DNA from 2 places in the Bacillus sp. AC266 genome. Region 2 is predicted to be linked to the other one. Evidence: riboswitches for the same ligand, from Rfam matches in the RefSeq annotation. Region 2 holds a riboswitch; the other holds the start of a gene.

Region 1 (19,839 bases), on a different contig from region 2:
GGAAAGTAATAGGATCTACTAATTGCTTATATCCTTTTGGTGCATTTACCTCTACCAACTTGTATGTTCCAACTGATAAATTAGTAACCTGTGCGTGCCCTTTTTTATCTGTCGTTATTTTAGCGACTACTTGTCCTGCTTCGTCTTGAATCTCAAATACGGCATCAGCTAAAGCATCTTTATTTTCTTTGTCTACTTTTGTAATTTCTACATTTCCTGTATCCACTAATTCATTTTCGACAGTTAATTGTAATGCTGTAACTCTACCTTTTTCAATTTCGAATGAAATTGGTTTTTCTAGTGGTTTGTATCCGGCTGGTGTTTCTACTTCTACCAACTCATACTTTCCAATAGATAAATCTGAAACATTTGCTTTTCCATCTTTATCCGTTGTTACTTTAGTAACTACTTTACCTTTTGAATCACGTACTTCAAACACAACACCTTCTAATGGTGCTTTACTATCTTTGTCTATTTTCGTGATTTCAACATTCCCCGTATCCACCATTTCGTTTTCTACAGTAAATGTTAAAGACTTCGTCATACCTTTTTTAATTTCAAATGATACTGGTTTTTCTAACTTTTTATAACCAGGTAAACTTTCTACCTCTACTAATTCATACTTTCCTACAGGTAAATCTGAAACATTTGCTTTTCCATCTTTATCTGTCGTTACTTTTTTCACCTCATTGCCCTTCTCATCTTGGACAACAAACGTTACTCCCGCTAACGGCGCCTTATTATCTTTATCTATCTTCGTTATCTCTACGTTTCCCGTATCTACCATTTCATTTTCTACTTTTAATGATAGTACCTCGGTCATGCCTTTTTTGATTTCAAATGATACTGGCTCTGTTAGTTTCTTATAGTCTGGTAAACTTTCAACTTCTACTAGTTTGTATTTCCCTACTGATAGGTCTGCAATTTTTGCTTTCCCATTTTTATCTGTTGTTACTTTCTTTATTACTTTTCCAGCTTCATCTTGCACTTCGAAGACTACACCTTCTAATGCTTTTTGGCTGTCTTTATCTACTTTTATAATTTCTACTGAGCCTTTATCTAACTGCTCATTTTCTACTTTCAGTGATAAGACTTCTGTCATACCTTTTTTAATTTCGAATGATACTGGCTCTGTTAATTTTTTGTAACCTGGTAAGCTTTCCGTCTCTACTAATTTGTATTTTCCTACTGATAAGTCTGAGACATTCGCTTTTCCATCTTTATCTGTCGTTACTTTTTTTACCACTTTTCCTTTTTCATCTTGCACTTCGAAGACTACGCCTTCTAATACTTTTTGACTGTCTTTATCTACTTTTGTAATTTCTAATGAGCCTTTGTCTAACTGCTCATTTTCTACTTTCAATGATAGGACTGTCGTCATACCTTTTTTAATTTCAAATGATACTGATTCTGTTAGTTTCTTGTAACCTGGTAAGCTTTTCGTCTCTACTAATTTGTACTTTCCTACTGATAGATCTGAAACGTTTGCTTTTCCATCTTTATCTGTTACTACTTTTCTTACCACTTTATCTTTCTCATCTTGGACTTCAAATTCGACACCCGCTAATACTGCGCCGCTTTCTTTGTCCACTTTTGTAATTTCTACATTACCTTTGTCTACCATTGCATTTTCTACTGTTATTGGGAATATGCCGTCCCCTGTTACATTTACTTCGAACTCTTTTTCTTTTAATTGGTATCCTTCGGGCGCTTTCGTTTCTTTTAAAATATATTTTCCTGGTGCTAACGGTTTAGAAATTGCCTTACCGTCTTTATCTGTAATAATATGCTCAACTACTACACCGTCTTTTACTATATCAAACTCTGCATTTGCTAATGCTTTACCACCATTTTCCGAATCAATTTTCTTTAATTCAATTTGACCCTTTTGCATGGTATTTTTAATTTCAATTGTTTTTGTTTCTCCAGCTTGAAGTGTAACCTCTACCGGACTTGTTAATTTTTGATATCCTTCAGGTGCTACTTTTTCATAAATTTTATACGTTCCAGGTGCTAAAGTTTGAGGGGCTGAAAAACCTTTTTCGCCTGTTTTCAGTACTGCAACAACCTTATCCTCACTATTTCGAACTTCAAATTCGGCACCTGTTAACTCTTTATTCGGATCCTCAGCATCTATTTTATGAATAGCTACTGTACCTTCTTTTGGAAGTTCCGGCGGCGTAACCGTTACTTCATTCGATGTTAATTTCTTATCATCAAAATGTAATTCTGCTTTATTAGGAATCTTCTTATCTACGTAAGAAGATAAGTCTGCATCAGCTTTAATTTTCGCCTTAATATTCAAGTTAATTATCTGGTCCTCATATGACTTATAGTCAAAACTCTCACCGAACGTAAATATTACTTCACTTTTTTGTTTATCTATCTTTAGTGTTCCTTTAGAAGTAATATCTTGGCCATTTTGATCATACACTTTTGCCTCTAATACTTCTAATACATCTTCTAAATCATCACTAATTACCATAGATGTGTATTTAGGAGGATCGTTTGGTATATGTGTACCAACTTGATATTGAATAGGTTGATCCATTTGCGCTAACTGCTGATTCTCTACAAGCTTACCATTCTCATCAACTATATTCTTTTCAATACTAGGTGGATTATCGTCGCCTGAACCGGTTCCTCCCCCACCACTTACGAATACTTCTCCTACTTTTTCTTCAGTTTTAATATTTTTGCCTTCTAATTTCACTGTATTTTTATGAGGCTTTGCAGCGGGATTGGTAATCTTTGTTTTATATCTTAAAATATAACCTTTTGAACTGTCTGGAAATTCAATTGTAAATCCAGTCTTCGTTGCATTGATTTTAATTTTAGATAAATCTGCTGGCTTAATATTTGTTGGTGCATAACCATCTTCAAATACAGCCTCTTCTAATACTACACTGTCTGTAATTAACTCATGCCCAGGTCCTAATGTATCTGTTAATTTAAGATCTTGCATTTCTGTTCCAGTTGCATTTACATATACAAGCCAATCAGCAATGGACGGATCTTCTTGATTATAAGAACCCCATTTCAATAGGTTATCTGTATTGGGCTGCGGCTTCGGTCTCTCTGTCGTATTACTTACACTTACTTCTTTATTTACGATTTGACCATCAACGTTAAATTCTAATGGGATTTTTTGGACACCATCATATGCTTCTAGACCAAAGTAAAATTCTACGAATAAAGAACCTTTAACGTTATTCTTTCCTTCTACATAATCACCCATAGTACACGTTAATAGACCCTTTTTCATCTCACATGTACCAACTGTTTTGCCTTCAGCATCTTTTAAAGGAAAACTCATATTCATAAGATCTTTTCTAAATTCTTTTGGCATATCAATTGTGAATTGATCTCCACTTTTTATTTGCTCTTTAGCTGACCACTTCACTTCTACTTTCATACCATCTGAAGCCTGATATGGTTCAGATGTTGTGCCATCAGTACGAGAAATATTAATCTCGTCCACTGGATTTTTTATCACAGCGGCTTGAATAACTGGAGCCCATACATTCAGCACTGAAAATAATACTAGAAAAACTAATGAAACCATTGAAATGTGCCTTTTAGTACTTTTCGTTTGCATAATTTCCTCCTAATTTTTTATATTTATATAACAAAAAAAGACCGTCCGGTTGCATCAAAAATGTGCAACCAGACGATCTTAGTAACCAATATATTACCGTAGACTCTAAGCTTTGCGGCCTATCCTTTCGAATAGTGTGCTAAAAATATTTTTTTATTCTTTTTTTGTTTCATTTTCCTTTTGAACCAAATATTACTATACCGTCTGGACGGTTATAATTCAACACCCTGCAAAATTGTTCTATTATTCTAATAAAAAAATAATTCCCCATCGGATTAAATAAACCAATGGGGAATTATTTTTTATTCTATAGTTTGTATATTCTATTTATAGGAAGCATTGATAAGAGCTTGAATCACTTTTTCTCTTAATTCAGAACTTAGTCTTCCAATCCCTAAATATTCCGAATACCATAATCCATCAGCTGCTAATCTAATAATTGTGGCACAAACAGAATCCATTTCATCATTTTCTATTTTAGTTTGCAATTGCTGAAATGCTTGTTGTAATGGCTCAAGTAATTCCGGTTTTAGCATTAATGCTGCCATCATACTACTACACAACTCTTCTGTTCTTTTCTCATTACTTAATCTTTCCTCTACAAAAGAACGAACCCACCTTCCTTTCTTCTCTGTGTCTTCCGTTACCTTATTATGAATAGCACCATGATACTCCTCTGTCCCTTTAAGTATCATGCCTTCTATTAAAGCTTCTTTATTTGAAAAGTGATACAATAACCCACCTTTACTTACACCTGCCTCTTTTGCTACTGCTTCTAAAGTTAACTTAGCTACTCCTTTAAATTGAACAATTTGAGAAGCGGCGGCTAAAATTTTTTGCCGTGTTATGCTCGTGTTCATTCCTTTTTAAACCCTCATTTCTACTAATTCTATCTAAATACGTATTTTATTTTTAATATTGTTGAATACTACTAGATATTTTTTATTCAATATAGGCTTCATTACATTTGAATTGTTAGTTGCTTCTTCTATTAAAAATTTCCATATCATCCAATATGATAACATTAAATACACTCCGTAGACTATACATCTATACATTTATATAAATTCCTAATATCCCCATAAATGTGAAATACAATTTTAACGAGTCGATTTCCTATCCTTTAGTTTTCAAGCATTTTTCGACGCTGGTCTTCCTACCACCCTATCAGCTTTATTGTTTTATTTTATAAGACGGTGCCAATCCTTTAATCACTAAATAAAAAATGTTATTACTTCTCTTTCTATAAGTAATAACATTTTCTACCTATAAACCACTTAACAAATTTCTCTCCAACTAGCGTCCCTCACATCTTCACTAGTCGCCTTTCTAACTGATTCAACAAAGCATTCCTCGCAAGCACCAAACGCAATGAAATTTCTCTGCGCTTGTCTTAACGAGGGCTCATTTGCTCCGCCTTCAAAGTCATGATCGTTAAACTGAACAGAATCATCTTCCCAATAACATATGTTACAGATTTCATATGTACCTGGTGGTTCTTCTAACGTTTTATATCTGCAGCATGGACAAGTGTATTTCATATAATCACCTTATTTCTCTTCATATGTAGTCCTGCTTACTAAAAATGTAATAGAGCAAATGACAGTTAGTCCCATAAAGTACATCATTACAACAATACGCGTATTTTCATATATTGTAGGGAACCCGTCAGATATAACTTCATAACCAAAAACAATACTTATAGCTAAGAGAATATATAAAATTAAGGATGGAATAAAATGTAGCTTTACAGGTAAAATAACACACCTAAACAATATCTCCCCAAGAAGACAGCCAACTAAAACAACAGGGATTCCAATTATCAAAGTAGCAGCCAACATGTTGGCCATAGCAATAAAAAGATTCGTAAAAATAGAAAATAGCCCTCCTTCGAAAATCCCCTTCTCATCGTATATTTGAACTATCGTCATTGAAATAAATAAGCTTAATAAAGAATGGGAATACGGAATTAAAAATTTCCTCAATCATGCTCACCTCACTTTTCCCTTCACATATATTATTCACTATTTCCTATCATTTTTACATAAAAAAATAACCCTCTATGATAAAACATAGAGGGAATAATTTCTATATAAAAACCTATACCTTATCCTGAAGTGAACCCGAAAACAGAACACATATCAAAACACCTAAACCGTCTGTTCCCTATATTCTTTAGGGGATAAGTGGTTTAGGTGTTTTATTAGAAGGTAGTACCTTCTTTTTTATAATATTCTTTTGAAATCTCTTCATAAAACGCTGCCGATGTCGCGTAGAAATAAGGTGCAGACCATAAGAAACCGATTCCTAAAGTAAGAATACTTAAAATGAACCAGCCAAGGAAACTTAAGCATAGTAAAAAGTAATCCATTTTATGTCCATTCATCATACGGCGACTTTCGGTAATTGCTTGATTCGCTGTGTATTCTGGACGATCATTCAAAATAAAATACGTCATAGAATAAGAAAATGATTTAATAATACCCGGAATAATAAGAAGTAATGTCCATAGCATCAAGTATACATACATTAGTAAATATGTTAAAAACGACTTCATAAGCTTACTTCCATCGCTAAACCATCTAAATAAATCACCAATGCGAGCACTAGTCTCACGGATTACATTTAAAACAAGATAGTAGGCGCCTATTGTTAACGGACCAATAACAAGCATTGCAATAATACTTACTGTAAGCGAATCACTTGCTTCTTCCCAACCCCAAAACATCGAGAAAACACCTGTAATTAGAAGTTCAACAGCTCCAATAAGGATTCCAAGTAATAAGGTTGCCCCTACCGCTAATCCCCATTTTCCTTTTAATGCATCAAGTGCTTCTCTTTTCAACTGACTTATCATATATAACCTCCTAATATTATTTCTATATTAGTATACCATTTATATCAAAAATTTCACGAATTTCCCTGAAATAGAAAGGTACTACTTTTTTCTGATACGTATTGAGAAATGTGAGCTGTATTTGCACCCATATATGAATCAAATTACTCATTTCTCCATAACAAAAAAGCCTGCCTTTCATACTAGGCAAGCCTTTTCAAATTAATTCTCACTTATTCTCTTCTTATACCAATCCTGCATTCTCTCCGCATCTTCTACTCTCGTATGCTCTAGTTTATAATTCGATGATGCACTAGAAAACGTATACGTACATAAATCCGCTCGGCGCTGGAAATATGATTGTGTTTTTTCAATTGATTGGACGTGTCTTCTTCTTACAAGTCCTGTATGTTTCCCAATACTACGATGTATAATCGTAATTTGTTCTCCATTTACACCGTAACCATTTGTTTTAAATGTTGCGTATCCAAGTGTAAAGATGAGGATAGCTAGCGGTAACAACGCCCACATGATGAAATACTTTTCAAAGTATATGCTTATCCCAGTAAGCGGGACTGCTAGCATTGCGAAGAAAATGAAACTATCAATTAAATAACGGCGCAAGGCTGCTTTTGGTAATGCAGTAATATTTGTATTCAGTTCATATGGCAATTGTAAATGAGCGAGTAACTCTTGCACACGATCTTTTCGAATAATCGGATGCAGCGTAACTTTGTCTTTCTCTTCTCCCAATCCCTTACTTTGAATGACTTCGACTTGCACAGCACAATAACCGAACATCTGACGGAAAATACCTTCTTTTATCGTAATCCCTTGAATGCGGTGTAACTTTAGTACTAGTTCTTTCCTTTCAAGTAATCCTTGAGAAATACGCACTTCATCGTTTTTTCGATTTACTGTGAAATTACCATGTTTTAACGCGTAACCAATTGTAGATATAATCCACGAAAGGACGAGTAAAATAGCTACCATGTAAATCCAGCCGTATATATCATGATCCATTACATACGACTCTACGCTATTTTTTATCCATTTCGGAATGTACTCATCTACTTGGTGATACACGAAAAAGATTAATGAGAATAATAATCCAAACTGACCAGATGTAACAGATGCTAATAAAATTTCTTTCAAAGTTAATTTGTACTCTGTCGCTTGCTTTTCCTCTGTCATAACTTCTTTTTCTACTACTTCTTCTGATGTTTCTTCTGCTTTTACTTCTGGAGTTGGCTCATTTAGTAAGGAAATAAGCTCCTTCGCCTCATCTTCTGTAATACCAGCTAGGCTTACTTCGGCATCATCGCCTCCGCCAGCTGTTTCGATTTGAATTTTCTTTAAACCGAGCATTTGATATAACACGTTTGAACTTGTATTAATCGTTTGAACACGTTCTTTATTTAAGTAGCTCTCCTTCTTCACAAAGAGCCCTTGTTTCACATGTAATACGTTATTTTCAACCCAGTATGTTGTGTAATACCATTTTTCAAACGCTGAAAAGACGGTGAGTAAACCGAATCCAGCGGGAATTAAATACCAAAATGGAAACTTTCCATTTAAACTAAACATGAAAATAAATAATGGTATAAAGTCTGTTATTTTTAATTCTAATAACATCGTAATGGGATGCTGCCTCTTATACATCCTCATCACTCACTTTCGCTAATTCTGCGATTCTCGTTTTTAACATTTCTGCTTCGTACATCGTTAAGCCTGGAATGCTGTGAGAAGTTGCCGCTGTTGAAATATGTAATTCTGCTAATCCATATTTTCTCATAATTGGTCCTTGTTCAATTGTAACGTGCTGTACACGAATCATCGGTACTAATACGCGCTTTACAACGAAAAGACCGTGCTGAATTTCAAGCTCTTCTTCATTTAATTTATAGCTATAATAACGCTGACGTAGTTTCGGGAATAAAAAGTACGAAAATGGTGCTAGCGCAACTGTTAACCCAACCATCACATACAAAATCCACGCCCACCAATCAAACTTTATCATGAGGAAAAGGTATACTAAGATGACGAGAATACCTATCCCTTCTTCAATTACAGCACGAACTTTCCACACCTTGACCATGTCAGGATGAATTTCATTTTTCAATGGATCCATGTAACCACTCCAAATCTATTAATCTAATATATGAATACCCTCAATCTATATTTTACATAACTTTACAGAAAATTAGTATTTATTCTTCTTTATCTTTCTTCTCAGGAATAAAATATCCGAACCAAAGTAGCCAAATGAAGCCGATTAACTTCATCCAACTTCCATCCGCTTGAAAAGCTTCAATCATACCTGGTATTTTATAAAGTGAAACTTTAATCAGCCCTCACCAATCGGGCTTTTACGGGCAGTTGATCCCCCACCTAACTTCTTTGCTTTCGCTGAATTTTGAGGTGGGGGTCTTACTGCCCGTTAATGCGGGATAAATGCCAATAAATCCAAGAAAACCGAGCCACCAGTTTTTTTGCATTTTCACTTTTATTCCTCCTTCATGACGTTTTTCACATTTCGAATCCAAATTTCTTTATACTTTAACTGGAATCCCATTAACATGTAATTACTCATATTATCGATCACGAGCGCTAACGTATGAGCATTTTCTTCCGTTGCCTGTTGTGACACAACGTCAAGTTCCACACCTTTCTTCAATAAATCGTGGAAACCATTTAAGAAATCTTCTTGTATTTCAAATAAGCGTTTCTGATACTTTTCATTTCGCGATGCAGTTACGATGAATTCATTTATGACGCGTAGTATGCCTTCTTGTCCTTCATACTCAGAGAGCATATGTAAACCATCGGCAATTAATTTTTCTGCAAAGTTTTCTTTCGTATATTGCTCTTTATCGAAGTAACTTGCAAAATGGTACCCAGAAAAAATTTCTTCAAATAAAAAATCAACTAACGCTTCTTTAGAAGAAAAATGATAATAAATAGCCGGTTTTGAAATACCTACCTCTTTCGCAATCATAGAAAGGCTCATCTTCTCAATACCGTGCTCTGCCATGAGTTTAAATGATGCCTCTACAATGTTTTGCGATGTTTGTAAATTCTTTGTCATACTGTACCTCACTTATTTTTACTTACCAGTCGGTAAGTAAATTGTAAAATAAAAAATCATCGTTTGCAAGTTTGATTCAAAATTGTATATTACTTTTTCAATCTACATTATGGATCTAGGATCATATTCCTTAATAATGACTACAATAATCTTTAATCCAGTTAAACTACAAAAAGCACCTTTGTGAGTGCTTCTTGTAATTTAATATTTAGGCCCCATGTAATCATAACTTTGATCTAGCGCTTTTAATAAATCAATCGCACCCTTTAACTCCCTTTTATCAGACTCTAATTCTTCCATCCTTCTTTCGATATCTTTTTTAAAAGATTCTAAATCACTAATGGCCTTCTTCCCCACTCCAAGTTGCGACCAGCTTGATAAGAGTAAATTATGTACATTACTTACAACTCTTTTATTATGATTTAAGTCTTGGATCATATGGTCAAATTGTTGTAAGGCTTGGTTCAATGCTTCTTCATTTAAGTAAATTCTCGGCATCCTAATCTTCTCCCTTAATATTGTTGATCCGTCTTCTTATAATCATCGGCTTTCTTCTCAATAAAATCTGAAATTTCCGTTGCTGTTCGTATGTACCAAAAACTTAAATGCTCTACATGTCCACGTATATTATTTACTTTAGCTTCTACCCGTCTACTTTCAGCCGTTTCTAATAATGTCATCATATTAGAAATTAACCTCGGTACTCTATCTTGAAATTCTTGCGCGTTTCGCTTCATATCTCTTACAGCTTGTTCTAAATTCTCTACCACTACACGAATTTCTCCCCCGCCTAATAACGCGCCTGGTGAATCATAAACTCTTTCATTCGTGTCTACATTTAACAAGTATTTATTGGATAAAGACCCATTCTCTCCAAACCGGAAGTTCTGATCTGTTTGATAGTGATAACCAGGGCCACTTATCGAATTCAAAAATCGAGTAACATCCATCCCAATCTTTTGCTGTAATGATAGCTTTGACATTTCTTCTTTCGAAATTGTTGGGGTTACCGCATAAGTAGAGCCTATATGACTTTCATATGCACCAAATGGTCCATAGCCAATTGAATCATTTCCGTGAACAACACTTACAATTCTATTATTAAACTCACCATTATTTGCTTTTTCTTGTAAATCAGGCGGTAACAAATGTTTTGCACTCGGCGCATTCCATGACATACATCTTACATTATCATTAGATGCCGCTGCATATTCCGCTAAAGCTCCCCCTAACGAATGACCCGTCGTATATATCTCCACATCATCCCTGTCCTTGTATGTATCCGTTACTTGTTTCATGACCCTTTCAGCCTGTTCGAATTGATTGTGTGTTTCCCAGCGCTGATTCTCTTCATTCCAATATTTCTTTGAACCTTCATTCTCAGTCCCTGCTACAGGAGGTGCTGCTGGTTCATGAACACCTTCTCGTAATACAAAATGATTGGTATCCGTTTTTAAATCCTTCATGCCTTCCCCTGACTTCATCGGAATGCCTAAAGAGTTTTTCTCTATAATTTTATCCCCTTCTGTACCTCGGAAAGCTACCATAACTTGCTTTTTCCCATCGACATCTCGTTCAAAGACTACTGCGTCCATTCCGGTTTGTTTGTCGTGGAATGTTTCACGGACCTTCCATGTTTGTAAAGTATCATCATTCGCATTATTCACTGTAATTTCATTTCTTAACTCTTTATCTGATTTATACGCATCTTTAGCCATTCGATAAAAGCTTAAATCTAACACTTCTTGTGTATTTTTGCTATCCAAAGTATTCCCTCCTCGGGATATTTAGTATATTCTAAATTATAGAACAACATTAACGGAGGGTAAACATGAGAATTAAAATCCGAAAATTTACCTTTTTTGTCTTTTTTATCTTTGTAAGTACAATAATTGGGGGATGTAATATGCAGGAAAATAATAAAGAAAAACAAATAGTAGATAAAGCAACAGAAAAAACAATTAATTACTTTAAAGAGAAACAAAATTTAGATGTAACTATTACTGATTACAGGTTCCCTTCTAATGATCTAGAATCAGTCTTCATAACTGGTCATATCAAAGATGATGAAAGCAAGGAATTCACTGCTACAATAGATTACAATAATAATTATAATGTTGGTTCTGTTTCAACGAATTTTTCTCTAAAAAAATAATACAATATGGATAAAAAAATGAGGAAATAGCATTAAAAGAAAAAGCAGAAAAGATCGCAATCCAACATTTTAAAGAAGATAAAAAGCTAGGTGTCACAGTGACAAGAGTGGAATTCGCCCCCTCAGATTTTTGGGTGATTTTTGTATCTGGTCATGTAACAAATAATCCAAACCGTAAAATAACTGCAGATATAAATTATAAAAATAAGGTTGAAAGTATTAGTTATGATGACTGAAATTAATATGAAAATAAAGTATATTTTTGTTGGCCCTTTATATTAATTCCAATTATTTCATATGTATATAAAGGATGAGATCAATATTCAATAAGCTCAACTTCTAACATTAAAAATTTAGAAGCAATGTATCAAACTTTTGGGCACCTAACAATAAGGTGTCTATTTTTATTTTCAAAAGGAGCCCCTCAAATAATTCTTAAAAACCTAGATTGATTTGAACCTATTAAAACATTTTAAAGTTTCTCTTCTACAACATTTGATATATCCCTAATTTAGGAACCAATGATTGGAGGAGAATTATGTTGCATAAAAGATTGTTTTTTTATTTAGTTTTCATTTTCATTATTACTACCTTAGGAGGCTGTAATAATGAAAATAATACCGAGGAAGAAATCATTAATAAAGCAACAGAAGAAACCATTCAATATTTCAAAAAAACAGAGGGCTTAGATGTATCAATTACTGATCATGAATTTGGACCAAAAGACTTTCAAACTATCTCTATATCAGGCTATGTGACTAATGATAAAACTAAAGAATTTACTGCTTCAGTTGAATACGCAAATAATTATCATATCGGCGCTATTTCAACCACCAAAAATTTAGAGCTTAAAAACTAATAATTGGGGCACTTTAGAGTGCCTTTTCTTTTTGCTTCACTACACAATGTTCAGTGAATATAAAATTTAGTGGCGAGGAATATAACGCACTATTAATGGAGTGATTATTCGTGAAAAAATATAGTATAAGATTATTCATTATTCTTACACTTATACTTTTAGGAGGATGCAGTATGAATAATAAAACAAATGAAGAAAAAGAAATAGTAACAAAGGCAGAAGAGGTAACAATTAAATATTTTAAAGAAACAGAGGGCTTAGATGTAACAATCACTGATCATAAATTTGGACAAAAAGATTTTCAAACTATCCTTATCTCAGGTTATGTAACAAATGACAAAAGTAAAAAATTTACCGCTTCAGTCCAATACGCTAATGATTATCATATTGGTTCTATTTCAGCGTCTAATAATTTGAATTTTAAACACTAAATCTAATAGTTTCACGTCAACATAATTATTTAAGTTTTTTCTTTAATTCAAGAATGTTCTTTATAAGAAATAAAAAGCAACGGTTATCAGAAAAAGTGAGTGCTTTTTTCACTAAAAACATTCCTTCTATCACGATATTTTATATAATCAAGATGCCATTACTGGAGGATAAATATGGATATTAAAATCAAAAAAATTAGTTTTTTTCTATTCTTTATATTTATTTTAAGTATTTTAGGGGGATGTACTATGGATCAAAAAAACAATGAAGAAAAAGTAGTAAAAGAAGCAAAAGCGACAACCATTACATACTTTAAGGAAAAGCAAGATTTGGACGTAGTAATTACTGGGCATGAGTTTGGTCCTAAAGACCTACAATCCATTTATATCTCTGGGCATGTCAAAGATGATAGAGACAAAACATTTAATATAACTATTCAATATAGCGGAGATAAATACACGATAGGTTCAATTTCTAAAAGTAAAAGTTTAAAATTAAAATACTAACACTTCCCATAATTTTCATCTAAATCATTCCTATATGCTCCCAATGATTTTCAAATAGTTTTTATAAACGGACATGTGAAAGATAACAAAAATAAGATTTTTTCTATGGACGCAGAATATGATGGAGGAGAATATCATATAAGATCTATGTCTCACTCCAAAATTTAGAGCTTAAAAACTAATAACCTTTTTACTTTGGAGTCCCGTTTCTTTATACCCAGCCACACCATATTCTGTGGATATACAATTTAGTTAAGAGGAATATAACGCAAAATTCATGGAGTGATTATTCGTGAAAAAATATGCTATAAGATTATTCTTTACTTTCACACTTATCCTTTTAGGAGGATGTACGATAGATCAAAAAAATACTGAACAACAAATCGTTAATAAAGCAACAGAAGAAACCATTCAGTATTTCAAAGAAAAAGAGAATTTAGAAGTGACTATTACAAATCATAGATTTCCTTCTAATGATATCGAAACTATTTTTATAACGGGTCATATCAAAGATGATACAAATAAGAAATTTACTACTTCAATTGATTATAAAGATGATTATAATATCGGTTCTATCTCTACCACTAATTTCAGCCTAAAACGCTGAAAAGACAATCTGAAATTTTCCTTTTAAACATTAATCATTAGAACAAAAAGACATCCTAAATGTGTGATTAGGATGTCTTTTTTATAAGACAAATCAATTCCTATTTAGATAAACGGGAAAAAGTTTCATCTATATTTCCAACTCGCACACGTAAATCATTATTGATCATCCACAATAATATACGCTGTTCTAATTGGCCCATGCACACCTACGACAAGGTTCATTTCAATATCCGCGCTATTTGACGGACCAGAAACGAAGTTCACACAAGCCGGCAAGTTTTCTCCCGCTTTACTTTGATCATGAATCAGTTTTGTAGCTTGGGTTAATCTTGGTACAATCGTACTTTTAGGAACGATTGCAATATATGACTCTGGAAGAAGACTCACATGTCTTCCTTTTAACCCATCATTAAATAGCACAACGGTTCCTGATTCTGCCAAAGTCATATCACTGAACGTAATGCCAAGGTCAGCAGCTTTCGCAAATTTTACGTCCTCTTCTTTATGATCTAATCCCCATGTACGAAAATGTGTTGTTCCTTCATTGCTGAAACATGGCGTAAGACCATACTCATTAAAGCGCTCATCATTCGAACATATAACAGATTTGATATTCCAATCTGTTATAAAAGACCCCAATGTTTCAACAAGGTTTTCCTTTGTTGTTCGCTTTACTTCTGTATGAATCACTTCGCAGTGCTCTATTAACTTTAATACAAGTTCATCTTGCGCCAGTCCGTCAAAAACATCCCACTGCGGGGAAAAAGACCAGTTCGGTTTTTTCACTGCTTCTGGACGTTTCCTACCAAGCTTTTCTGATAACTGGAGTAAAAATTCCTCACGATTTTGGATGGCCATCATTGTTCTCCTTTTCGTGTTTTTCAAACCACTCTCGAAACGGTTGTTTTTTCGGAACTGGAAAATCTCTCGCATCCGTCCAAGCTTTTAACGGTCCAATTCCACGCTCGATCTTATCCCCTTTTGCAAGAGGTTTTAATGCATACGGAGCGCTCTTCGCTGCAAAAGAAAATAGTCTAGGACTCTTAACCGCTTTTTCAAAACCTTTCATAGCCACGTTCCAAGCTACGGGTGATTGTTTTTCTTCTACAATGCGGCTGCGGTGTTTAATTAATAAGTCGTGTAACGGGATTTTCACTGGACACGCTTCTGTACAAGCACCACAAAGGCTAGATGCGTAAGGTAAATCCTTATATTCATCATATCCCCCTAAAAGCGGTGTCAACACAGCTCCAATTGGTCCTGGATAAATAGAGCCATATGCATGCCCACCAATATGCCTGTATACAGGACACACATTAATACATGCCGCGCAACGAATGCACTGGAGGACACTTTGGAATTCTGTTCCTACAATATCGGAACGGCCATTATCAACAATGACTAAATGAAATTCCTCAGGTCCATCTGTTCCGCCAGGCTCAGTTAACCCTGTAATATAACTTGTTAACTTTTGTCCTACAGAACTTCGGCATAGAAGTGTTACTAAAACATCAAGCTCTTCCCATGTTGGAACAATACGTTCCAGCCCCATAACTGTAATCAACGTTTTTGGAAGTGTCGTAGTAAGTCTTGCATTTCCTTCGTTTGCTACGATAGAAATTGACCCAGACTCTGCAACAGCAAAGTTACATCCAGTCACCCCTATATCCGCTGCAAAAAAATCATCACGTAAATACGATCTTACAAACCTCGCCATTTCCGTAGGATCAGATGTTCCAGTGTAATTTAACTTTGTTTTAAATATTTCACAAATGTGTTCTTTATCTTTGTGAAGACACGGAACAACAATATGTGATGGAGGATCGTGGTCGTTCACTTGTAGAATAAATTCAGCAAGATCTGTTTCTAACACTTCCGCTCCAGCTTCTTCAATCGCTTCATTTAAACTAATCTCTTCCGTTACCATCGATTTTGATTTCACAATTTTTTTCGCGTTTTTCTTTTTTACAATCTCTTTTACATATTCCCTTGCGTCTTCTGCAGTCTTTGCGAAATAAACGAAACCACCGTTTTTCTCAATATTTTCACTCAGCTCATATAAATAATAATCAAGGTTTTCTAATGTATGCTTTCGAATTTCTTCTCCTAAAGCTCGCCATTCTTCCCAGTTCCCAAGACTCTCAGTAGCTTTTAATTTCTTGACTCTCAGACCATCTTGCGCTTTCCTGACAGCCTGTCGCATAAATTGATCCCCAATACCTGTTGCAGTACGCTTATGAAAGGGATCGTTCCCAATTTTCATTCCCATCTCTATATCCCCCCTTGTTTTCGATCTTCATTTAATACTTGAGCAATATGTTTTACATCAATTGGATAACCATTACGTGTTAAACGTCCTTTTATATTCATTAAGCAGCTACAATCCATCCCGATTAACAATTCCGCACCGGTTTCCATAATATGCTTTACTTTTTCTTCAACCATTTGCTCAGAGATTTCTGGCATTTTCACCGAGAATGTCCCTCCAAATCCGCAACAATCATAATTATGCGCCAATGAAACAACTTCCAGTCCCTTTACACACTTTAATAGTTTTTGCGGTGGTTCCTTAATCCCCATTAATCGGCTCATATGACAAGATGTATGAACCGTTGCTTTTTTATGAAGCTCCGCACCTAAATCTTCTTTCCCTAACACTTCAACTAGAAATTGTGTGAATTCATATGTTTTATTTCCAAGTTCAGTAGCTTTTTTCTTCCAATCCGCTTCACTTTCAGAAAATAAGCTAGAAAACTCGTGAACCATCATAGCGCAAGACCCCGATGGTGCCACAACATATTCTGAACTAGCAAAGGCTTCAATCATATGTTTTGCAGCTGTTTTTGTTTCTTTCACATACCCGCTATTATAAGCAGGTTGTCCGCAGCAAGTTTGAGTTTTTGGAAAATCAACTTCACACCCTAAATCTTCAAGAATTTCCACAACATCTTTCCCTACTTCTGGATAAAAAACATCTGCAACACAAGTGATAAATATTGATACTTTCATATTTTGCACCCCTAAATACAGTAAAGTAAGCTCAAGTAACTTTATCTGTATATTATTGGTAAAAAAATTAAAAATATGAATAAAAATAAAAAAAAGTATCCTAAATGTGTAATTTAGGATACTTTTTGTAAAACAAATTAATTTCTATTAAGCAAGCGCATACGATAACAATTCATCGTCACTTCCCCAAGCCTTTGCAATAATTGATAATTCGCATATGCGCCGACCGGGGCACCGATGATCGGGACGAGCTGGAGCATTTTTGCTAAATCGATATAGTCTCGGTATTCTGTTTGGAACTTTTCCCAGTCCATATGATTTTCTTCTTCTGTATCCCACGTTTCAATCGCTTTCCATACTTCTTTTCGGTGATCGTCACTTGAAAAAGCAAGTTGGAAAACGTGAAGAATAAAAAGGCGCTCTTCTTTTTTACTCGTATCAAATCCGTACAATGTTGCTGCATCAAATAAAAATTTTATTTTAATAGTAAGTAATAACGGGAAATCGGCAAGGCCAAGGAGAATACCACCTGCTCCTGTTCCTGCCCCTTCTGCCGCTGCGACTTTTTTGTACTCATCCATTTTTTTACGTACTTCATCGTCTCGTCTTTGCAGTGACCAGTTCGTTTCTTTTAGCTTCGGTTTTATGAAGTTTGATCCAGCACTAATTGTTTGCACCATCATCCGAATCGTTTCTGTTAGTACCTTTTGCACTTTCGCGGGCACTAGTTGTTGCACTTTCACCTGCACTTTTTTAGAGAACCGTGTCATCATAGAAGAATCTTTCATGAATGTAGCTTTCCACTGCTCCAATTCTTTTATAACCTTCTCTTCATATGTAATCATAGGTTCATTCCTTTCAGTTTAAACGCTCAATGCGCTTTGCACCGTATTGATAAACGAAACCAATACTAAATAATATGCTTACTACAAATAAAATGCCGGTCATTATGAAATCTTTCGTCGCAAGTGCAAATATAACTGTAAATACAACGCTGCCGATAATAAGAATCGCATTTAATAAAGTAAGGAAATCTCTCTTCTTCTCGTCTCCCCCTACCGGATATAAATCAAGCCAAACTTTCATACGGTGATGTTTCCAAAGGGTTAAGAGCTGGTAGCCGATTAAGTATAAGAAAACAAGGCTTACGATAAAACGTCCATATAAAAATGGGATAAAGTAAAGAATAATTCCCCCAAGAACGAGTAAACGCATATATAATCCGAAATAGTTACCCGATCTTAAAAATGTTCTCGTATATAAGTATAAATATGTACGTTTCTCACCGATCATCGAAAGAATGAAATCAAGCCATTTCCTACGTGATACTCTCTCTTTTAACGCTGGTACATCAACGAACATATTCGCAATGCGGTACAGCAGCATCATTTTTTTACCTTCTTCAGAAATTAAATACTCCCAGTTTAGCGGCTTTCCTTTCACCTTTTGATGCATAACAGCAAGGTATAGTGCCATAAGAAAGACAATTACACCGGTAAAAATGAATGAAGTACGTTCTACAAGGAAGTACACAAATAAGCCGTTTAAGATAAAGCGAATGAACCAATCTGCTTTTTGAATGCTTTGATCTGTTAAAAATGATTTTTCCCACGCTACGAATAAATTCCACGCTTTTACAATGACAAACGCGATTACAATCCATATGTAATTGGCACCTGTTTGTTTCATTTGCTGGAAATATAATGGGGCAAGCGCAGCTGCTACCATTGCGATTATGTATAACTGAATCATAAACGTAAAGAGAAATGCCTTCGTAAAGTAAGGCTTTAACTTTTCTTCAACTGGAAGCAAATACACGAGATCCGCTTCTTTTAATAACGTTTGGATGGACCCAGCTGTTAATACGAGGCCAAGTAAGACTGCCATAACAAACGCTGTCGGAAACGAAGGTGTTAACGTTTGTAACCATTGCTGGTAATAATACGCTCCTGCGCCGATGATAAATACGAAAATAAATTTCAAATGATCATTAAATACGTATTTACTATATGTACGAACTTCTTTTAGAAAGTACCGAAATCGTTCTTTCCATAACGCTGTACTATTCATAATCTTCTTCCTTCGTTAACGCAATATAAATATCATCAAGCGTTGCACCAGGCATATTAAACCCGGATTGAAGTTCTGATAATGTTCCCATCGCTCTCACTTCACCTTGATGCAAAATAATGAATGAATCACAATAGCGCTCTGCTGTCGCTAAAATATGTGTACTCATTAAGATGCCCGCACCACTCTTTTTCATTTGATCCATCATTTGAAGAAGTGATTGAATCGCTAACGGATCAAGCCCAACGAAAGGTTCGTCCACAATGTAAAGTGATGGTTCAACTAAAAATGCACTCATAATCATCACTTTTTGTTTCATCCCTTTTGAGAAATGAGACGGAAACCATTTCAAACGATTTTTCATCCGAAACTCTTGTAATAGTTGTCCTACGCGTTCTTCATATTGTTTTTCATCTACACCGTACGCCATCGCTGTTAATTTCAAATGCTCTTCTAACGTTAACTCATCATATAATACTGGCGTTTCTGGAATGAAGGAGAAACTAGAACGGTACGCTGTCATATCATCACGAATTGTTTTCCCATTAATTGTGACAGTTCCTTTTTTCGGCTCCATTAAACCGATGATATGTTTAATTGTCGTACTTTTCCCGGCTCCATTTAAACCGATCAAGCCAACAAGTTCGCCTTTATTAACAGAGAACGAAACATTTTGC
Region 2 (8,016 bases):
AAATCACCTGTTTTTTCATATATATCCCATTGATCCATCGCTAATTCTATCGGAATACCAATTGTTGAAACAAAGTGGAATGTCGCTCCTTCTTCAGTTAACGCTAGCATACGACCCGTTCCTTGCACATTCACATTTTCAAACTGAGCCACATCTCCAAAATGTCTTACATCTGCACCACAATGAATTACAGTATCAACCTTGGAACGAATGACTTTAAATTCTTCCTCACTCATACCAAGATTCTCTGCCCCGAGATCACCAGGTACTGCTGTTATACGTTGTAGCCATTCTTTTTTTATATTTTTAAAGTAATTTGTTAATGTATTAACAATTCTTTGTTGTATATCTTGCGTTGGTCTTACTAAGCAATAAATATGTGCTGTTGTATCTTTTAGTAATTCATGCAATATGTGAGAACCTAAATAACCAGTAGCTCCTGTTAAAAAGATATTTGAAACTTTACCGCTTTTCACTTCTTTTATATGTGAAATTGTTGCTGGCTCATGAATTACTTTATATTCACGGAATATGTCTTCTTCCTCTACTTTTAATTCCCTTTGAATTTGCGATAACCTATATATTGTGCGTTCCTGGAAAAAGTCTTGAATTGTTAAATGCGGGAAATCCTCTTTCAATAGAGTTAAAACTCGTAATACCTTTAACGAATGCCCACCAACTGTAAAGAAGTCGTCATGGACACTAACTTTCGAGACGCCTAATACATCAATCCAAGCTTTTGCTATTTTTGCTTCCGCTTCAGTAGATGGTGCGATATATTCTTGTGAACGAACTGGCTCATACTCTTCTTCCAGTTGTGCTAATCGCTTCACATCAACCTTTTTATTTGGTGTAAGTGGCAGTTCATTAATATAAATTAACTTAGATGGCACCATATAATCTGGTAATTGTTCTCTTAAATCGTGTATTAAGGTTTCCATAGCAACTTCATTAACAGTTGTATAGAAAGCGACTAAATAATGACTACCTTCTTCACTTTTCTTCGTAAATACAACGGCATCTTTTATCATTTCATATTTTGCAATTGTATTTTGGATTTCACCTAGTTCAATTCGGTGTCCTCTAATTTTCACTTGATTGTCTTTACGGTGTAGAAATTCAATATTTCCATCTTTCAATACTTTAACAATATCACCTGTTTTGTATATCCTACTATCATGTTTTAAAGGGTGTGGAATAAACACTTCTTCTGTTTTCTCTGGCTTATTAAAGTAACCTTTCGCGATACCTACTGACTCTATATATAATTCTCCTGGAATACCAATTGGACAAACTTTCATATTGTCATTTAATATCCAAACTTTATAATTATCCGCTGGCTTCCCAATTGGAATACTAGCAAATTTATCATTTAACTCCTCTGGAATTGGATAAGTAGTTGTTGTAATTGTACATTCCGTCGGACCATATGCATTATTCAATTGAACATGAGTACCAATTCTCTGTCGCCATAATTTCACTACTTCAGCAGTAAGCATTTCTCCACCAACTGCAATTCTCTTTAATGAATCCAACTTATATTTACTTTCATCTGGAAGGTATGTTGCTACTTGTTGTAAGAAAATTGTAGCTAATCCTAAAATAGATGTTGCCTTTTCTTTATAAATTGCATTTGCAAAAGCATCGACTGAAAGTCTTTGCTCATCTAATAAAACATATACATTTCCACCACAGAACAATGAAGCAAATAACTCCCAAATAGACGCATCGAAACTAAATGATGGGAACTGTGCAAAAATATCTTCTTCTGTTAATTCATAATGTCTTTGCATCCATGTACATAAATTAACTACCCCGCGGTGCGCAAGCATTGTTCCTTTCGGGTTTCCTGTAGAACCTGATGTGTAGATCATATATGCAATATCATCAAGATGAATTGACAATTTCACATCTGCATCTGAAAATTTTTCAATATCATAAAGAGACAACTCGCGAATGCCTTCATACGGAATTTTTGTTTCTTTTGTTAGCACTAATTTCGATTGGCTATCCTCAATAATATACTGCACCCGATTGGCAGGATAATCTGGATCGATTGGAATATACGCAGCGCCTGCTTTTAAAACCGCTAATAAACTTACTACCGTATCAATACTTCGCTTCATAAAGATACCAACATAATCGCCTTGTTTCACTCCATTATGTAATAACATATGAGCGATTTGGTTACTCCTCTTATTTAGTTGTTCATATGTTAATGTTCCTTCTAACGAAGATAAAGCTATACGATTTGAAAACTTCCTTACTGTTTCATAAAACATATCGGAAATACTCTTATTCGGATATGGTACTTCTGTATGATTTATCTCTTTATATATTGCTAACTCTTCTTCTGGAGTAATATCCATAGCTACAATACATTGCTTCTCGTTTGTAATTCCTTGCTGTAATACATACTCAATTTGCTCTATATAACGAGTCGCTGTTTTTTCTTCCAATTGCATTTTATTATAAGAAACCTCAAAGTAATTATTCTTTAATTCAATAAAGTTCAACTGACTATTTCTATTCTCTTTTCCTACTGTAACTACAGGTTTCCCCCATTTTCCTTCATCATATTGTAATAATACTTTTTGTACTTCTTCCATGTTTTCTAACTGCACAATTTGATCATTAATTTCTACTTTTAGCTCTTCATAAGAAAGTTCCTCTGAAATCGTAATACATAACGGATAACTACTCTGTTCCATATAATGAGGAATCACTATACATTTTTCATTACTAACATGATGCAACCATACAAAAGTAGCGACTATTATATCTAACTTACTATGTTCGATCGCTTGTATATCCTCAATTTTCATCTGCTTATATTCGTTTACTTGAAAATCCTTCGGTATCATAAGTGGTTCATAATTTTGTTGCAAAAATTGTTCATATCTCTCCACATATGAACGTTTTAAGAAAATACTCATACTGAATCCTCTCGCTCTCCATAAAATAAAGTGAAACTTTAATCAGTGGGGGTGTTCATCCCCTACTGATTAAAGTTTTACCTCTAACATCTTTAAATTTAGATATTAGACTATTAATTAAAGAAATAAAGGTGCAGATTATATCTACACCTTATATTTTTTATTAACTTTTAAATTCTCCAATCAACTCTTGTAACTCCTGTGAAAGCCAACTTAAAGATGTAGCTAATTCTGCAATATCTTGTACTGATATTTCTTGCTCCTTCATACTTTCTTCAACATTACTACTGCTATTCGCATAAGTATTCGCGATATGTGATAATTCATTTACGACTTGAACGATATTCTGGCTATTTTGTAAAATATCACCTGAGTTGCTAGAAACAGCCCTAACTTGATCTGTAACAGACTGTGCTGACTTTGAAATTTTCTCGAAGAACGCACCACTACTTTGAACAAGAGTAATTCCAGATTCTACTTCTTTTGAACCTTTCTGCATTGAAACTACAGCCTCTTCTGTTTCAGTCTGCGTTTCACTAATTAATTTCGCTATATCTTTCGCTGACGTTTCAGTTTGTTCTGCTAATTTGCGCACTTCATCAGCAACAACTGCAAACCCTCTTCCAGCTGCTCCAGCACGTGAAGCTTCAATAGAAGCGTTTAAGGCTAATAAATTTGTTTGATTTGAAATACCTGTAATTACAGTTACAATATCACTAATTTCTTTTGACCTTGTTTCTAACGAATAGATGATAGAAGATAAATCTTGTACTGCATTTTGGATTAAACTCATTTGATTAATGATTTGTCCAATGACTTCATTACCTTCAATTGAATGTTGCTCCATACCTTCTGAAGCAACTGCAACTTGTTTCGCAGCCCCAGTTATCTCTTCTACCTTATTTTCCATTCCATGTACAATTCCTAGGCATTGTTGTACTGAAGTTTCTTGAGATTGCGCTCCTACTCTTAAACCTTCAATAGAACTTGCAATCTCTTGAACTGCCATACTGTTTTCCTCTGTACTTGCCGACAATTCTTGTGAAGAAGAAGAAACTTGCTCAGCAGTCTGTCTTACTTTATCTATAATCCCTTTAAATTTATCAATCGTGTTATTAAAATATATATTAATAATTCCAATATCATCTGGTCTTTCTTTTAATTTAATACTTAAATCACCTTCACCAATCTTACGTAATCCCTCTCGTAAATCTTTTAATGGAGCTAACGAGTGACGTACGATAAAGAATTGAGTAATAGTTGCCATTGCTAATGAAATAATAATAAAGAGTATACCCTGTATCACAAAATTCTTCTTTGTACTAGGAACGATAGAAGCATCTAAGTCAGCCGCAACAATTGCAACAATATTGTTTTCTCCATCTGTAATTGGCTCTAATATTGTCACCCACGAACCTAATTCATCTTCATATACTTCTGTCATCTGAGCCTTTTTCGTATCCATCACTTTATCGTATGCATTCATCCAATGAGCGGGTTGTTCATAATAATCTCCCGGCTTTACAGGGACTGCATTTGTTAACTCTGTAGTCAAACCAACGAGTTGTAACTCTCGCTTTTCATTCGCCTTTGCTCCTGTAACATACGTTTGTCCAACACTTTTCAATTCTTTTGACACTTCATCTAATTGCCCTGTTAACTTTTCTTTTTTCACTCTTTCGGCTGTAGGATCTTTCGTCATGTCTCTAACTAATTCTACATCCAGTTTTTTTAGCACTATCTCTCCCGTTTCAATAGACTGTCTTTCAAATAAAGACATCATACTATTTTGAAACATGTTGAAGCTTAATGCACCCATACTTCCAACAAGCGTCAAAATAACTAAGACAGTTAATAAGACGTTCTTTTGAAGAAATGATAACTTATGCCAATACTTTTTCACTAATATTCACCTTCCTTAATTATCAAAATTAAAAACAAAAAAACAAAATATACGAATATTTTGTTTAGAAATGATTCTCAATATGTTCGAGAATAAAAAAAGACCAATGTAAAAGCATTGGCCAAGACCAACCCTATCCGTCCGGTAACTGGCTAGCATAGCCTTTCGACCTTAGCTCCTGTAGTTTTGCGTCCTCATGTTTCCATCAGTTTGCCTTTCTCGCTGAACGAGTTGAACGATATGGGAGTTCTATGAGAATTACAATATTCTCTTTCAAAGATTACAACATAAAAATTAAAATGTCCACCCATTTGTACATATAAATATAAAGTTTTAACGGATTATTTTTTTGAAATAATTTAACAAAGTATGTGAATGTTACATTTCTTGTGTTATATAATAAAAAATGTATATAATACAAGGATTATTTCGGATCATTACTTATTTTTCATTCAAATCAAACTATTCGAATATATCTTAACTTACGAATTTCGGAGGTAGTTTATCATGTTTTGGCTACAATTTCTTACGTTACTAATCTGCATTTTTATTGGTGCACGCCTGGGCGGAGTTGGTCTAGGAGTAATGGGTGGCGTTGGTATGGCAATACTTGTTTTCGTCTTCCACTTACAACCTACAGCTCCTCCTATTGATGTAATGCTTATGATTTTAGCAGTAATTACAGCTGCCGGTGCTTTGCAAGCTGCTGGAGGAATGGATTACCTTGTCTACCTTGCTGAGAAAGCATTACGAAAAAATCCAAAGCGTATTACATTTTTTGCTCCTATTGTTACTTATTTATTCACGCTATGCGCGGGAACTGGTCATGTCGCTTATTCTGTACTTCCCGTTATCGCCGAAGTATCTCGCGAATCAGGAATTAGACCTGAACGACCAATGTCAATTGCCGTTATCGCTTCCCAGCAGGCAATTACAGCTAGTCCAATATCGGCTGCAACAGTTGCACTTTTAGCAATGTTAGCCGACTATAAAATCACCTTGTTAGATATTTTAAAAGTCAGTATCCCTTCTACTTTTATTGCTTGTATGGTAGCTGCATTCGTTGCTAGTAAAATGGGAAAAGAATTAAATGAAGACCCTGAATACTTGAAGCGATTAAAAGAGGGAATGATCCCTAAACTTGAAGAGAAAAAAGAATTTGCGGGTGTAAAAGGCGCTAAATTATCAGTTATCCTTTTCCTAGTAGGAACTTTCCTTGTCGTACTTCTTGGTTCATTTGAAGCCCTTCGTCCGGGATGGATGGTTGACGGGAAGTTAGCTCGTCTTTCCATGCCAAACACAATTGAAATGGTCATGTTAACCATTGCTGCTCTCATTATTATTTTCTGTAAACCAAATGTGGAAAGCATTGTAACTGGTAACGTCTTTAAAGCAGGCGCAACAGCAGTTGTTGCTATTTTTGGTATCGCTTGGATGGGAGATACTTTCTTCAACGGAAACTTAAATATAATTCAAGGATCAATTCAACACTTAGTGACAAGTGCACCATGGCTATTTGCTATTGCACTATTCATTCTATCTATTTTACTGTATAGCCAAGCAGCAACAGTTCGTGCTTTAGTGCCACTTGGACTATCACTTGGTATTCCGCCGGCATTACTTATTGCGATGTTCCCTGCAGTAAATGGATATTTCTTCATTCCAAACTACGGGACAATCGTTGCTGCAATTAACTTTGACCGTACTGGTACAACAGGAATTGGTAAATATGTTTTAAATCATAGCTTTATGATTCCGGGCCTGATCGCAACCTTTACTTCTATTGGAATTGGAATGCTCTTAATTTCAATTATGTTTTAAAGAAAAAGCACAAACCTTTATTTAAAAAGGTTTGTGCTTTTTTAATCAAACGTTTGTTTAAACTTTTTTGGCAGTCTATTCCTCCATATAGCATTTAAAATATTACATAGGCTTTTTCTACAAACTCTTATTTACTTCCTCAACTAATTTCTTCGTACCTTCATACGCAGATTCCGCTAAGCTAATCGCTGAAATAACTGAAACACCATCCGCACCCGCTTCTATAACAGAAGCTGTATTTTCAATCGTAATCCCACCAATCCCAACGATCGGTATTGTAATCTCTTGTTCCCTAAAATACTTTAGACCTTTCGTTCCTTGAACCGCTTTTGTATCTTTTTTCGTACTCGTCGGAAAAATTGGACCAACTCCTAAATAATCGGCTCCATTTTCAATCGCCCAGCGTGCTTCTTCAATTGTATGTGTAGATACTCCAATAATTTTATCTCCCATTTTTTTACGAACAGAAGTAATTCCTTCATCATCTTGTCCAACATGCACGCCATCTGCATCTAACTCGAGGGCTAGTTCCACATCATCATTTACGATGAATGGTACATCGTACTCCTTGCAAAGCGCTTGCAGTTCTTTCGCAAAATCAATACGTTTCTCTCCCGTTAAAGCCCCTTCTCCCTTTTCACGAAATTGAAAAATTGTTATACCGCCTTCTAGTGCATCCCTCAATACTTGTAGTGGCTCCTTCGTACAATTGTTACTTCCCATAATAAAATATACTGGTAATAACCTAGACATTTCATCCATTGTAATGCGCGACATCTAGTTCCCCTCCTTACTATATAAGCTCAATCTTCCCATACTTCTCAATATCATCTGAAGTTGTATTTGCTAACTGATTTAAAAATTCAATTTGGAAACTACCAGGTCCCTTCTCCACTGTCTTAGCAGCTGCCAGTTCCGCAGCTACACCATAAAACGTTAATGCCGCTACTGCTGCCTTTACATAATCCTTTTCTACCGCTACAAATGCTCCTATTACAGAAGTTAGTAAACAACCTGTTCCAGTAACTTTCGTTAAAATAGGATGGCCATTTCGAATAAGAATAGTTCGCTCTCCATCTGTAACAACATCTTCTTCTCCAGTAATTACCGCAACTGTATTTAAGTCATCCGCTGCCTGTTTTGCAATATTTACAACATTACCGTTGCCAGTACCAGCATCTACACCTTTAATTTCCCATTTCTCATTAATAACGTTAGCTATTTCAGCTGCATTTCCGCGAATAACAGCTAAATCGATTTCAGCTGGAATATATCTCGCAACTTCTGTGCGATAAGAAGTTGCTCCTGCCCCAACTGGATCAAACAATACTGGTACATCATTCTTATTTGCTGATT

Evidence for each region. A riboswitch is a leader RNA that binds a small molecule or an ion and turns the genes downstream of it on or off. The one in region 2 is predicted to bind cyclic di-GMP.
Region 1: another riboswitch for cyclic di-GMP. It lies ahead of AC0IXC_RS20375 (SpaA isopeptide-forming pilin-related protein); the one in region 2 lies ahead of AC0IXC_RS25470 (methyl-accepting chemotaxis protein).

The regions. Positions count from the first base shown of each region.
Region 1 is NZ_CEEDEC010000005.1:88,635-108,473, forward strand. Features, by position in the region: partial or broken gene AC0IXC_RS20375 (SpaA isopeptide-forming pilin-related protein) at 1-3,598, opposite strand, end outside; cyclic di-GMP riboswitch class I at 3,659-3,749, opposite strand; gene AC0IXC_RS20380 (TetR/AcrR family transcriptional regulator) at 3,922-4,458, opposite strand; gene AC0IXC_RS20385 (CPCC family cysteine-rich protein) at 4,876-5,139, opposite strand; gene AC0IXC_RS20390 (hypothetical protein) at 5,149-5,583, opposite strand; gene AC0IXC_RS20395 (DUF975 family protein) at 5,802-6,455, opposite strand; gene AC0IXC_RS20400 (PH domain-containing protein) at 6,657-8,096, opposite strand; gene AC0IXC_RS20405 (PH domain-containing protein) at 8,089-8,565, opposite strand; gene AC0IXC_RS20410 (hypothetical protein) at 8,804-8,938, opposite strand; gene AC0IXC_RS20415 (TetR/AcrR family transcriptional regulator) at 8,941-9,522, opposite strand; gene AC0IXC_RS20420 (hypothetical protein) at 9,724-10,020, opposite strand; gene AC0IXC_RS20425 (lipase family protein) at 10,035-11,240, opposite strand; gene AC0IXC_RS20430 (hypothetical protein) at 11,354-11,677, shown strand; gene AC0IXC_RS20435 (DUF1433 domain-containing protein) at 12,216-12,536, shown strand; gene AC0IXC_RS20440 (DUF1433 domain-containing protein) at 12,647-12,967, shown strand; gene AC0IXC_RS20445 (hypothetical protein) at 13,217-13,474, shown strand; gene AC0IXC_RS20450 (DUF1433 domain-containing protein) at 13,767-14,081, shown strand; gene AC0IXC_RS20455 (LutC/YkgG family protein) at 14,240-14,941, opposite strand; gene AC0IXC_RS20460 (LutB/LldF family L-lactate oxidation iron-sulfur protein) at 14,922-16,352, opposite strand; gene AC0IXC_RS20465 ((Fe-S)-binding protein) at 16,355-17,092, opposite strand; gene ecsC (ecs operon protein EcsC) at 17,230-17,937, opposite strand; gene AC0IXC_RS20475 (ABC transporter permease) at 17,951-19,162, opposite strand; gene ecsA (ABC transporter ATP-binding protein EcsA) at 19,155-19,839, opposite strand, start outside.
Region 2 is NZ_CEEDEC010000008.1:100,636-108,651, reverse strand. Features, by position in the region: gene AC0IXC_RS25475 (non-ribosomal peptide synthetase family protein) at 1-2,936, opposite strand, end outside; gene AC0IXC_RS25470 (methyl-accepting chemotaxis protein) at 3,100-4,839, opposite strand; cyclic di-GMP riboswitch class I at 4,980-5,064, opposite strand; gene AC0IXC_RS25465 (anaerobic C4-dicarboxylate transporter family protein) at 5,347-6,660, shown strand; gene thiE (thiamine phosphate synthase) at 6,778-7,437, opposite strand; gene thiM (hydroxyethylthiazole kinase) at 7,454-8,016, opposite strand, start outside.